3 regions of the Streptomyces sp. CAU 1734 genome follow, and region 2 is predicted to be linked to each of the others. Evidence: riboswitches for the same ligand, from Rfam matches in the RefSeq annotation. Region 2 holds a riboswitch; each other region holds the start of a gene.

Region 1 (4,398 bases), on a different contig from region 2:
GTCGAGCAGTTCGACGGGATCGGGCAGCAGGGTCCGCTCGTCGGCGACGACCTCCAGTTTGATCCAGTCGGTGCCCAGGGCCTCCCGGGCCAGCCGGGCGGTGAGCACGGCCTCTCCCGCGGTGAAGCAGCCGGCCGTGTTGGGCAGCACCCGGATCCCGAGCCGGCGCAGAACGGAGAGGACCGAGCCCCGCACGGTCGGGTCGAGCCGGCGCATGGCGACGGTGGTGAGCTCGGTGCCGCTCGCCACCAGGGCACGTTCCAGGATGTCGAGACTGGGCGCGCCGCCCGTGCCCATGATCAGCCGGGAGGTGAGAACGGTGTCGCCGATGGCGAGCGGATCGTCGGACATCGCGGGCTCAGCCTCCCTGGACAGCGGTGAGAACTTCGATCCGGTCGCCGTCGCCGAGCGGGGTGTCCGCCCACCGGCCGCGGGGGACGACGGTCTCGTTGACCGCCGCCGCGACTCCGGACCGGGCGGTGGTGAGCTCGGCGATCAGGGTGTCCAGCGTGGTTCCGGTGGCGAGTTGTCGCCATTCGCCGTTGACGGAGACGGCAGGGGGCACAGTGGTCATACGGGCTGCTCCAGAGGGGCGGCGGGGGAGAAGCGTCGGGGGGTGAAGGGAAGGGCTTCCGCCGGCAGGGTGCCGGTCGTGAGCACGGTCGCCATCGCGTCTCCGGTGACGGGGGTCAGGAGCACCCCGTTGCGGTGGTGGCCGGTGGCCAGCAGCAGGCCGGGGAGCGCGGTCGGGCCGAGCAGCGGGGCGTTGTCGGGCGAGCAGGGGCGCAGTCCGGCGCGGGTCTCGGTCAGCGGCAGTTCGGTGATGCCCGGCAGCAGTTCATGGGCGTCGCGCAGCAGTTCGTACACCCCGCCCGCGGTGACGGTGGTGTCCCAGCCCAGCTCCTCGCTGGTCGCGCCGACGACCAGCTCACCGTTCTCGCGCGGCACCAGATAGACCTGGCTGCCGCGGACGACGGCCCGGACGGTCCGGGTCAGGAAGGGGGCGTATGCCCTGGGCACGGCCAGGCGCAGCACCTGGCCCTTCACCGGGCGGACCGGCGGCACCGCCTCGTCGGGTACGCCGTCGAGCCGGCCGCTCAGGCTGCCGCCCGCCAGCACCACCTGGCCGGCGGAGAGCTCGGTGCCGTCCGTCAGCCGGGCGCCCGCCGCCCGGTCATGGGCCACCGTGAGGCGCTCGGCCCAGCCGCGCCGGAATTCCACCCCGGCCCGCTCGCAGGCGGTGACCAGCGCGGAGGCCAGCCGGCGGGGGTCGACCTGGTGGTCGCCGTCCACCCGGAGCCCGCCGCGCACCCCCGGCGCGAGCATCGGCTCCAGCCGGCGGCACTCGCGGCCGGTGAGCCACTCGGACTCCAGGCCGGAGCGCCGCTGGAGGGCGTGCAGCTCGCGCAGGTGGGCCCGGTCGTCGGCGTCGAGGGCGACGGAGAGGGTGCCGCGGGCGCGGTAGCCGACGCGCTCCCCGCTCGCCTCCTCCAGCTCGGCGGCGAAGGCGGGGTAGCGGCGCGCGGAGGCCAGGTTGAGGGCGAGCAGGGTCTCCTCGCCGTAGTGGAGTTCGGTGACGGCGGCGAGCATTCCGGCGGCCACCTGGGCGGCTCCGCCACCGGGTTCCGGATCGGCGACGGTCACCCGGGCACCGCGCTGCGCGGTGCGCCAGGCCGTCACCAGACCGATGATTCCGCCGCCGATCACCAGCACATCGGCGGTGTCCGGCGGCCGGCCCCCGGTGTCCCGGGTCCGGGGGATGTTCGCGGTGCCCGTCGGAGGGCTGTTCGGGGGGATCTGCGGCATGGGCGGTCGGCCCCTCCCTTCGCCGGCATGACCCGGATCAGGTTCGTACGGTCGGAGGCCGGCCAGCCCCCCTCTCAGCCCGGTGCGTCCGGGCTCCCGCGAGTGCTTTACGGTGGCCACCCTAACCAACGGTCCCGGCTCGCGGTAAGGCGCGGTGAGCCCGGTTCGGCACAAGGGAGCAGCGCAATGGCACGGTCGCTCGACGGACTCGTACTCGCACCGGTGGCGGATCAGGCCCCCGGTCAGGTCGGCACCCGCACCCGGTTCGGCTATCACGAACGCGACGGCCGCGTCTGGGCCGAGTACGACGGCGGTGACGTGGTTCACGGGCGTCTGGTGGGCACCCGCGAGGGAGACCGGCTGGATTTCCGCTACGTCCAGCTGAAGACGGACGGCACCACCTCCTCCGGGCACTGTGTCTCGGTCGTCACCGAACTGCCCGACGGGCGGGTGCGGCTGGACGAGACGTGGGAGTGGGAGTCCCAGGAGGGCAGCGGCACCAGCGTGGTCGAGGAGGTGCGCCCGCCCGCCCCGGGGATATCCGCCGGCACCCATTCCTGACGTGCCATCAGGTGCGGGTGCGTATGGTTGATCCGTGAGCGAGCAGCGGAGTGAAGAGCGGACGCCGAGGGTGGTCGTCGTCGGTGCGGGCATGGCGGGGGTGCAGACCGCCGTGGCCCTGCGGGAACAGGGCTTCACCGGTGACATCACCCTGATCGGCGCCGAGCCCCATCAGCCCTACGACCGGCCCCCGCTCTCCAAGGCGGTCCTGCTGGGCAAGGCCGAGGGGTCCGCCTTCGACATCGACTTCGAGGATCTCGGCATCGAGCTCCGGCTCGGCTGCGAGGTGACCGGCGTCCGGCCCGGGGACCACGAGCTGGACACCGGGGCCGGGCCGGTCCCGTACGACACCCTGGTCATCGCCACCGGCGCGGAACCGCTCACCCTCCCCGGCACCGAGGGGGTGCCCGGGGTCCATCTGCTGCGCACCCTCGACGACGTGGACCGGCTCCGGCCCGTCCTCGCGGAGAAGCACCGCATCGTGGTCGTCGGCGCGGGCTGGATCGGCGCCGAGTTCGCGACCGCGGCGCGCGAGGCCGGCTGCGAGGTCACCGTGGTGGAGGCCGCCGAGCGCCCGCTGGCCGGCGCGCTCCCCGCCGAGGCCGCCGCCCCGATGGCCGGCTGGTATCCGGAGCACGGCGTCGAGCTGATCACCGGCGCGCGCGTCGCGGGCATCGAGCCGGGCACCGTCCTGCTCGCCTCCGGGCGGCGCGTCGAGGCCGGCGCCGTGGTCGTCGGCATCGGGGCCCGCCCGGCCACCGGATGGCTCGCGGGCTCCGGGATCGCCGTCGGTCCCGACGGCGCGATCACCGCCGACGCCGGACTGCGCGCCTCCGTGCCCGATGTGTACGCGGTCGGCGACTGTGTGTCCTTCCCCTCCGCCCGCTACGGCCGGCGCCTCGTCGTGCACCACTGGGACAACGCCCTCCAGGGCCCGCGCACCGTCGCCGCGCGCGTGGTGGCGGCCGGCCCGGCCGGTCCCGGCGGCCCGCCGCCCAGCTACGACCCGGTGCCGTACTTCTGGTCCGAGCAGTTCGGCCGGTTCGTGCAGTACGCGGGCGACCACCACGGCGCCGACACCACCCTGTGGCGCGGCGATCCCGCCGAGCGGGCGTGGACGGTGCTCTGGCTCCGCGAGGGCGCGCTCGTCGCCCTGCTCACCGTCGACCGCCCCCGGGACCTGGCGCAGGGCCGCAAGCTCCTGCTCTCGGGCGCCCGGCTGGATCCCGTGCGGGCCGCGGACCCCGCCGTCCCCCTGAAGGCGGCGTCGAGCTGAAGTCGACCCGCTCCCGATGCGCCGCTCTGACCAGGTAATATGGCCGGGCATTGGTGTTCGGTGCGCCACTTGGGGCCGAGCCCCGCTACCGGCTGTCAGTCCCGGATGGCACGCTTGTCCCGTGACCGAGATTGACGCAAACATCGATGCTCTCGTCCCCGCCTGGCTCACCCTCCCCGACATCGCCGAAAACCTCGGTGTCGAGGTGACGCGCGTCCGGCAGCTGGTCAAGGAGGGCCAGCTGATCGCCGTGCGCCGAGGTGAGAACCGGGCGCTTCAGGTACCCGCCGCCTTCATCGACGGCGACAAGGTCGTCAAGGGCCTCGCCGGCACCCTGACGCTCCTGAGGGACGACGGCTTCACCGACGAGGAAATGCTGGAGTGGCTCTTCACTCCGGACCCGAGCCTGCCGGGCACTCCCGCACAGGCGCTCAGCGAGAACCGCGGCACGGAGGTGAAGCGCCGCGCACAGGCGCTCGCCGTCTGATGCGCGGCCGGGGAAGACCCCCGGCCGCAGCGGCGAAACACCCACACCGGCGCCCGCGCAGCCATGCTCCGGCGCCGGGACACCGATGCCCCCGGTACGGGCCGAGGCGCCGATGACCCGATGTCATCGCCGGCGTGCCCGTCACCCCGCCCACAGGCGTGAGCCGGATCCCGGGCGCCGTCGCCCATCCGCCGTGTGCCGATGACACGGACGTCCGGGCCCGCGCGCCGATGCCGTGACACCGCCGGGCGAAGGCCGCCCGGCGGTG
Region 2 (4,398 bases):
CCGCGCCAGCGCCACCCGCTGCTGCTCTCCGCCGGAGAGCGAGGTGATGGCCCGGCGCCCGGCGCCGGGGAGGCCGACCAGTTCCAGCAGCTCGGCCACCCGGCGGTCGCGCTCGGCCCGCCCGACGCCGTGCATCCGCGGCCCGAAGGCGACATTCCCCCCGACATCGCGCTGCGGGAAGAGCTGGTGGTCCTGGAACATCAGGCCGACCCCGCGCCGGTGGACCGGTACCCCGGCCTGGTCGGCGCCGGAGAGCAGCACCCGGCCGGCGTCCAGGGGCTGGAGCCCGGCGACCACCCGCAGCAGGGTGGACTTGCCGCTGCCGCTGGGGCCGAGGACCGAGACGATCTCGTGCTCGGCGACCTCGAGGCCGACCGCGTCGAGCGCCGCCCGCTCCCCGAACCGCACGGTCACCTGGTCGAGTCCGAGCAGAGCCATCAGAATTCTCCTGAGCCTGAGGAAGTACCGCGCCCGCGGGAGCGCTCCAGCAGCAGCAGCGCCGCCGCGCACACCACCATCAGAATGGTGGAGAGGGCCATCGCCTGGCCGTAGTTGAGCTCCCCGGGCATGCCGATCAGCCGGGCGACGGCCACCGGGAGGGTCGGATTGTCGGGGCGGGCGATGAAGACGGTCGCGCCGAATTCACCGAGCGAGACGGCGAAGGCGAAACCCGCCGCGATCAGCGCGGCCCGGCGCACCATCGGGAAGTCGACCTCGCGCCACACCCGCAGCGGGGAGGCGCCCAGCACCGCCGCGGCCTCCCGCAGCCGCCCGTCCACGGCCCGGAGCACGGGCAGCATGATGCGTACGACGAAGGGGACCCCGACCAGGGCCTGCGCCAGCGGCACCAGGATCCAGGAGGTGCGCAGATCGAGCGGCGGCTCGTCCAGAGTGATCAGAAAACCGAATCCGACGGTCACGGCCGAGACCCCGAGCGGCAGCATCAGCAGCCCGTCGAAGCCGCGCAGCAGCCGTCCGCCGGGACGGGCGAGCGCCGCCGCGGCGAGCCCGCCGACGACCAGCGCGATGACGGTGGCGGCCACCGCGTACTGGAGGGAGTTCCCGATGGCGTCGATCGGCGGTACGAGGAAGGCGCCGCCGCGTTCGTCCACGGTGGTGAGCGCGCGGTAGTAGCCGAAGCCGTACCCCTCGGAGGTGCTGAGGGAGCGTTCGACGAGCACGAGCAGGGGCGCCAGCATCAGCGCGACCGTGACGAGCACGCCCCCGAGCAGCGCCTTCTGGCCGAATCCGCGCGGCCGGCGGGCGGTCGAGGCGGGGTCCACCAGCCGCAGGGCGCTCTCCCGCTTCCGTACGGTGCGGGCGTGCAGGGCGAGGACGGTGCCGACGGCCGCGAACTGCACCAGGGTCAGAACGGCCGCCGTGCGCAGATCGAGGAGCTGGGCCGTCTGCCGGTAGACCTCCACCTCCAGGGTGGCGTAGGTGGGTCCGCCGAGGATCTGGACCACGCCGAAGGAGGTGAAGGTGAAGAGGAAGACCATCAGCGCGGCGGCGGCCACGGCGGGCGCCAGCGCGGGGAGGGTGACCCGGCGCCAGGCGGTGAACCGCCCGGCGCCCAGCACCCGGGCGGCCTCTTCCTGGCGGGGGTCGAGCTGGGACCAGAGCCCGCCGACGGTCCGGACGACCACCGCGTAGTTGAGGAAGACATGCGCGAGCAGGATCGCCCAGACCGTGGTGTCCAGCCGGATGCCCCAGAGCTCGTCCAGGAGTCCGCCGCGTCCCAGCAGTGCCAGGAAGGCGGTGCCGACGATCACGGTGGGCAGGATGAAGGGGACGGTCACCACGGCGCGCAGCAGCCCCTTGCCCCGGAAGTCGAACCGGGCCAGGACATACGCGCCGGGCAGGGCGATCAGCAGGGTGAGCGCGGTGGAGGCGAGGGCCTGCCAGGTGGTGAACCAGAGCACACGCTGAAGGTCGGCGCGGCCCAGCACCTCGCCGATCCGGTCGAACTGCCAGGCCCCGCCGATCCGCAGGCCGCGGCCCGCGATGGCGGCGACGGGGTAGGCGAAGAAGACCGCGAAGAAGGCGGCGGGCACGGCCAGCAGGCCGAGCCGGGCCGCGGTCCCGTGCCGGGGCCGCCGCTGTGGTGCGGGTGCGGCGGCCCCGGCCTCGGGCCCGGCTACTTCACGACGAGCGAGGACCACGTCTGAATCCACTGCTCACGGTTGTCGGTGATGCGGTCGGGGGCGATGGTGCCGGGCCGGTCGGCCTGCTCGCCGTGCTCGGTGAAGAGCGCGGGCAGCTTCGCGCCCTCGACGACGGGATTGACGAACATGTTGAGCGGCATGTCCTCCTGGAACTGCTTGGAGATCATGAAGTCCAGCAGGGCCTTGCCGCCCGCCTCGTTCTTCGCGCCCTTCAGCAGTCCGGCGAACTCGATCTGCCGGAAGCAGGTGCCGGTGGCGACACCGGTGGGCGCCACCTTCGGCTGCGGCTCGGCGTAGAGCACCTCCACGGGGGGGCTGGAGGCGTAGGAGACGACCAGCGGTCGGTCCCCCTTGGCCTTCTTGCCGCCGGCGGAGCCGGAGAACTCCTCGTTGTACGCCTGGTCCCAGCCGTCGACGACCTTGACGCCATTGGCCTTGAGCTTCTTCCAGTACTCCTGCCAGCCGCTGTCGCCGTACCTCGCGATGGTGCCGAGGACGAAGCCGAGGCCGGGCGAGGAGGTCGCGGCGTTCTCGACCACCAGCAGATTCCGGTAGGCGGGGTCGGCCAGATCGTCGAAGGTCTTCGGCGGGGCCAGCTTCTTGTCCGCGAAGTACTTCTTGTCGTAGTTGACGCAGATATCGCCGGTGTCGATGGGGGTGACGCGGTTCTTCGCCTTGTCCAGCTGGACCTCGGGCACCACCCGGTCCAGGCCCTTGGCCCGGTAGGAGGTGAACAGGCCCTGGCCGAGGGCGCGGGAGAGCAGGGTGTTGTCGACGCCGAAGAAGACATCGCCCTGCGGGGAGCCCTTGGTCAGGATCTCCTTGTTGAGGGCGGCCCCGGCGTCACCGCTCTTGAGCACCTTGACCGTGTAGCCGGTCTGCTGGGTGAATGCCTTGAGCACCGACTCGGAGGCGTTGAAGGAATTGTGGCTGACGAGGGTGACGGTCTTGGACTTCTCGCCGCCCGCGCCGTCCTTCTCCGCCTCGCCGCCGCAGGCCGCGAGGACGGTGACGCCCAGCGCGGTGACGACCGCGGTGGCCGTGATTCTCCTGGTGCCGCTCATGCTCACTGAGATCACTGAATTCCTCCTGGGTGTGACCAGGAAGAGACGCGGCCCTGACCGGCTCCCGGGAAGGGAGCGCGGGCAGGGCGCAACAGCTTGAGTAATGACCGAACTCCCTACCCGGAATGACCCGGGCGAGGTTCAGAGGGTCTGCGGCCTGCGACGGCCGCACTCTCAGCGCTGTGGCGCTCCCCTGTCGGAAAATGTATGCAGATGTCATCCATGTGGATGTTCGAGCCCAGCGTACAGGGCGGCCCCGCGGGGCGGCAGACGCCGGTACGGGACCTGTTCGGTCCCGTACCGGCCGCGGGGTCCGGTGCGGCGGCGGTCCGCGTCAGCGCTCCGCGGCGGCGAGCTGGCCGCAGGCGCCGTCGATCTCCTGGCCCCGGGTGTCCCGGACGGTCACCGGCACCCCGTGGGCGGCGATGGCCTCGACGAACGCCTTCTCGTCCTCGGGGCGGGAGGCGGTCCACTTCGACCCCGGGGTGGGGTTGAGCGGGATCAGATTCACATGGACGCGCTTGCCCTTGAGCAGCCGGCCCAGCAGATCGCCCCGCCATGCCTGGTCATTGATGTCGCGGATCAGGGCGTACTCGATCGAGACCCGGCGGCCGGACTTCTCCGCGTACTCCCAGGCCGCGTCCAGCACCTCGCGGACGTTCCAGCGGGTGTTGACCGGGACGAGGGTGTCGCGCAGCTCGTCGTCCGGGGCGTGCAGCGAGACGGCGAGGCGGCACTTGAAGCCCTCGTCGGCGAAGCGCAGCATGGCGGGGACCAGGCCGACGGTGGAGACGGTGATCCCGCGCTGGGAGATGCCGAGGCCGTCCGGCTCGGGGTCGGTCAGCCGCCGGATGGCGCCGACGACACGGTTGTAGTTGGCCAGCGGCTCGCCCATGCCCATGAAGACGATGTTCGAGAGCCGTGCCGGGCCGCCGGGGACCTCGCCGTCGCGCAGGGCGCGCATGCCGTCCACGATCTGGTGGACGATCTCCGCCGTGGAGAGATTGCGGTCGAGTCCGGCCTGGCCGGTGGCGCAGAAGGGGCAGTTCATCCCGCAGCCGGCCTGCGAGGAGATGCACATGGTGACCCGGTCCGGGTAGCGCATGAGCACCGACTCGACGAGGGTGCCGTCGTGGAGCCGCCACAGTGTCTTGCGGGTGGTGTCGTTG
Region 3 (4,398 bases), on a different contig from region 2:
CGGGCCTTCGGCGATTTCGAGGCCGATCTCGACAAGGCGCTCAAGGGCATCCTCGCCGAAGCGGGGGAGAACGCGGGCTGAAGCCGGAGCGCATGCGACAGCGGTACGGCCACCGGCGCCCGAGGGTGCCGGCACCGGCGAAGGACCCCGCACGGGGACCGGCCGCGCCTACTTCTTCCGGCGCCGGCCCCTGCCACCGAGCCCCGGCAGCGCGCCGCGCCCCGGCGTCCCGCCGGACTGCTCGGGGGGTACGGACCGGCCCGTACCCCCGCCACGCACGGTTACCGGCGCACCGCGCTCCGCGGCACCGCCGGACGGACGGTCGGCGGAGACCACCAGGGCCGCGAGCACCGTCGTCACCGGCACCGAGGCGACCAGGCCGATCGACCCGACGAGAGTGCGGACGATCTCCTCCGCGACCAGTTCGCTGTTGGCCACCGTCCCCACACTGCTCTGTGCGATGGAGAAGAGCAGCAGCAGTGGCAGGGCCGCGCCCGCGTACGCCAGGACCAGGGTGTTGACCACCGACGCGATGTGGTCGCGTCCGATCCGGATACCGGCCCGGTACAGCCCCCGGGGGCCCATGGCCGGGTCGGCCTGGTGCAGTTCCCACACCGCCGAGGTCTGGGTCACGGTCACATCGTCGAGCACGCCGAGCGAGCCGATGATCACCCCCGCGAGCAGCAGACCGCTCATGTCGATCTGGGGGTAGAGGCCGTGGATCAGCCCGGTGTTGTCGTCGGTGTTGCCGGTCAGATGCGCCCAGCCGATGAAGAGCGAACCCAGCACCCCGATCAGCAGCAGGGAGATCAGGGTGCCGAGCACCGCCACCGAGGTGCGGGCCGTCAGCCCATGGCACATGTAGAGCGCGATCAGCATGATCGCGCTGGCCCCCACCACCGCGACGATCAGCGGATTGGAGCCCGCCAGAATCGCGGGAAGGATGAAGAACGTCAGCACCCCGAAGGAGACGGCGAGCGCGATCAGCGCCATCACCCCCCGCATCCGCCCCACCAGAACCACCGCCAGGGCGAAGATCCCGGCCAGCAGCGCCATCGGAATCGTGCGGTCCACATCGATCACCGAGTACTGGAGCCCCTTGGGGGCGTCGGGGGCGTAACCCGCCACCACCCCCTGGCCCTTCTCCAGCTTCCGTGACGAAGCGGGCTGCACGATCTCGGTGAAGGTGCGGCCCTTGTTCTCCCCGGTGGTGATCTTGATGGTCGCCTTGCCGCATGTGCCCTTGCGGGCCTCGGCCGCGGCGCGGGCCTGGGGCGTGGCGGGTTTCTCGGCCGGCGGCACGCCGGCGTTCACCGAGTCGCAGTCGACCTTGTCGACCCGGACCACCTCGGCCTGCTCGGTCTGCCGGTCGAAGCCCACTCCGGTGCGTTCATGGCCGGGTGCGCTGCTCGGCCAGAGCACCATGAGGCCGACCACGACCGCCGTGGCGAAAGGAATCAGCACGGCGGCGATCACCCTCCGCAGATGGCGGGAGACCGGAGCGGCCGGGCCATGGCTGTGACTGTGCCCATGCCCGCCGTGGCTGCCGTGCCCATGTCCGCCGTGCCCGTGACCCGGGGGCGGGCCGGTTCCGCCGGCGGGTGCCGGGGCGGGTTCGGGCACGACACCGCCGGCGGGCGCGAAGGAGCGTCCGGAGTCCGCCCCGGGGGCGGCCCTCAGGGGCTCGCGCGCCGGCTCGAAGTCCTGGTCGTACGCCTGCCCGTGCTCCGGTGCCGGATGGTGCCCGGCCCCGTACTCGTACCCGGGCGGATGGCCGTGTTCCGGCTCCCGGCCGGGTGCTTCGGGTGCCGTCCCGGGCCACGGCCGCTGCCGTGGCGGGCCGGGTGGCTGCTGGTGGTCGGGCCCTTGCGGCGGGCCGGGCGGCGAAGAGGTCACCGACCGATCATCGCAAGAACGGCGGGGGGCCTCTGTTCAGCGCGCCAGAAATGACGCTAGCGTGGTGACACCTTTTGCACACGCGGGAGCTCGGAGCACCGGGCTGAGAGGGCGCTGACCTCCGTACAAGCCGTTCCGGCGACGCCGGCACGACGGCTTCGGACATCGCTGCGCCGACCGCCGAACCTGTTACCGGGTAATGCCGGCGTAGGGAGTAGGTCTGATGACCGTTCAGGATGCACGCACGCCTGCCGTCGTACCAGTCGTCGCGGACGGCACGCGCGAGCCGGGCTGGCACAAGGGGTATGTCGAGGGCTCACGCCCCGACCTCCGGGTGCCGGTCCGCCAGGTGCACCTCACCAATGGCACGGATGTGACGCTGTACGACACATCCGGCCCATACACCGACCCGTCGGTCCCGACGGATGTCCGCCGGGGCCTGGCACCGCTTCGGGAGGGCTGGATCATCGCCCGGGGCGACACCGAGGAGTACGCGGGCCGCCCGGTCCGCCCCGAGGACGACGGGCTCAAGCACACCTCGCCGCGCGGCGGGCTGAAGAACCTCGACGCGGTCTTCCCGGGCCGCCCGCGACAGCCCCGCCGGGGCCGGGACGGGCGGGCGGTGACCCAGCTTGCCTACGCCCGCCGGGGCGAGATCACCCCGGAGATGGAGTACGTGGCCATCAGGGAGAACGTCTCCCCCGAGGTGGTCCGCGAGGAGATCGCGGCCGGCCGGGCGGTGCTGCCCGCCAATGTGAACCACCCCGAGATCGAGCCGATGATCATCGGCAAGCGGTTCCTGGTGAAGGTCAACGCCAACATCGGGAACTCCGCCGTCACCTCCTCGATCGAGGAGGAGGTCGAGAAGATGACCTGGGCCACGCGCTGGGGCGCGGACACCGTCATGGACCTCTCGACCGGCCGCAACATCCACACCACACGGGAGTGGGTGCTGCGCAACTCCCCCGTCCCGATCGGCACCGTGCCGCTCTACCAGGCGCTGGAGAAGGTCGACGGGAAGGCCGAGGAGCTCACCTGGGAGATCTACAAGGACACCGTGATCGAGCAGGCCGAGCAGGGTGTGGACTATATGACCGTCCACGCCGGGGTGCTCCTGCGGTACGTCCCGCTCACCGCGCGCCGCAAGACCGGAATCGTCTCGCGCGGCGGTTCCATCATGGCCGCGTGGTGTCTGGCCCACCACAAGGAATCGTTCCTGTACGAGAACTTCGAGGAACTGTGCGAGATCCTCGCGGCGTACGACGTGACCTACTCGCTCGGGGACGGGCTGCGGCCGGGCTCGATCGCGGACGCCAATGACGAGGCGCAGTTCGCCGAGTTGAACACGCTCGGGGAACTCAACCGCATCGCCAAGCGTTTTCAGGTGCAGACGATGATCGAGGGCCCCGGTCACGTCCCGATGCACAAGATCAAAGAGAACATCGACCTTCAGCAGGAGATCTGCGAAGAGGCTCCTTTCTACACCCTCGGTCCGCTCACCACTGATGTGGCGCCCGCGTACGACCACATCACCTCCGGTATCGGGGCAGCCATGATCGCCTGGTGGGGCACGGCGATGCTCTGCTACGTCACGCCCAAGGAGCACCTCGGCCTGCCGAACCGGGACGATGTGAAGACCGGGGTCATCACCTACAAGATCGCCGCTCACGCGGCCGATCTGGCCAAGGGGCATCCGGGCGCCCAGGAGTGGGACGACGCGCTGTCGGACGCGCGGTTCGAGTTCCGGTGGGAGGACCAGTTCAATCTGGCCCTCGATCCGGACACCGCGCGGGAGTTCCACGACGAGACGCTGCCGGCCGAGCCCGCGAAGACCGCGCATTTCTGCTCCATGTGCGGGCCGAAGTTCTGCAGCATGAAGATCTCGCAGGACATCCGGCGCCGGCACGGGCAGACGGAACAGGAGATCGAGGAGGGGATGGCGGAGAAGTCCAGGGAGTTCGCGGAGACGGGGAACCGGGTCTATCTGCCGCTGGCGGATTGAGCGACGCGGCACCCGGAGGCCGTGCCCCGACCACGACCCCGAGGCCGTGGTCCGGTGCCGGGCGAGGGCGCCGGCTCATCGGGAGTGGTCACCCGGCCCGGGTGACCACTCCCGGCCGGGGGCCGGGGGTCGCTCCCGGCGGGGTGCGCTTCCGGCCGGGGGCTCACTCCGGCCGGTGCTCGGGGCCCCCGAAATCGGGGCCGGTGAAGTCGGGACTGGTGAAGGTGGGCCGCTGCGCCGGGGACGGGCTCTCATTGGGCCCGGTGAAGTCCGGGCCGCTGTAGCCGACCTTGGGGAGCCGGCTCGCCCTGTGCGGCGCCGCGCCGGACTCGGGGACGGCGCTGGGGTCCGCGAGGGCGGCCTGGAGGAACGGCAGAATGCCGCGCTCCAGCAGCGCATGCCGCCAGGCGTCCTTGGCGCGGGCCACCTCGTCGGGGAGCTCTCCCGGGCGCTCCCCGGCCGGCAGCTGGGTGGAGCTGTTGCGCATGGCGGTGATCAGC

The links. Region 2 has a riboswitch for thiamine pyrophosphate ahead of AAFN69_RS26130 (thiamine ABC transporter substrate-binding protein). Riboswitches for the same ligand answer to the same signal wherever they lie in the genome.
Region 1: linked by a shared signal. The riboswitch ahead of thiO (glycine oxidase ThiO) and the one ahead of AAFN69_RS26130 (thiamine ABC transporter substrate-binding protein) in region 2 are both predicted to bind thiamine pyrophosphate.
Region 3: linked by a shared signal. The riboswitch ahead of thiC (phosphomethylpyrimidine synthase ThiC) and the one ahead of AAFN69_RS26130 (thiamine ABC transporter substrate-binding protein) in region 2 are both predicted to bind thiamine pyrophosphate.

Annotation. Positions count from the first base shown of each region.
Region 1 covers NZ_JBDQQP010000002.1:9,916-14,313, reverse strand. Annotated here, with positions in the region: gene AAFN69_RS03770 (thiazole synthase) at 1-351, opposite strand, end outside; gene thiS (sulfur carrier protein ThiS) at 359-574, opposite strand; gene thiO (glycine oxidase ThiO) at 571-1,806, opposite strand; TPP riboswitch at 1,804-1,916, opposite strand; gene AAFN69_RS03755 (hypothetical protein) at 1,993-2,367, shown strand; gene AAFN69_RS03750 (FAD-dependent oxidoreductase) at 2,402-3,643, shown strand; gene AAFN69_RS03745 (Rv2175c family DNA-binding protein) at 3,765-4,130, shown strand.
Region 2 covers NZ_JBDQQP010000014.1:142,715-147,112, reverse strand. Annotated here, with positions in the region: gene AAFN69_RS26140 (ABC transporter ATP-binding protein) at 1-438, opposite strand, end outside; gene AAFN69_RS26135 (iron ABC transporter permease) at 438-2,060, opposite strand; gene AAFN69_RS26130 (thiamine ABC transporter substrate-binding protein) at 2,138-3,229, opposite strand; TPP riboswitch at 3,325-3,434, opposite strand; gene rlmN (23S rRNA (adenine(2503)-C(2))-methyltransferase RlmN) at 3,564-4,398, opposite strand, start outside.
Region 3 covers NZ_JBDQQP010000001.1:706,709-711,106, forward strand. Annotated here, with positions in the region: gene AAFN69_RS02960 (SsgA family sporulation/cell division regulator) at 1-81, shown strand, start outside; gene AAFN69_RS02965 (YibE/F family protein) at 169-1,623, opposite strand; TPP riboswitch at 1,969-2,127, shown strand; gene thiC (phosphomethylpyrimidine synthase ThiC) at 2,120-3,898, shown strand; gene AAFN69_RS02975 (hypothetical protein) at 4,062-4,398, opposite strand, start outside.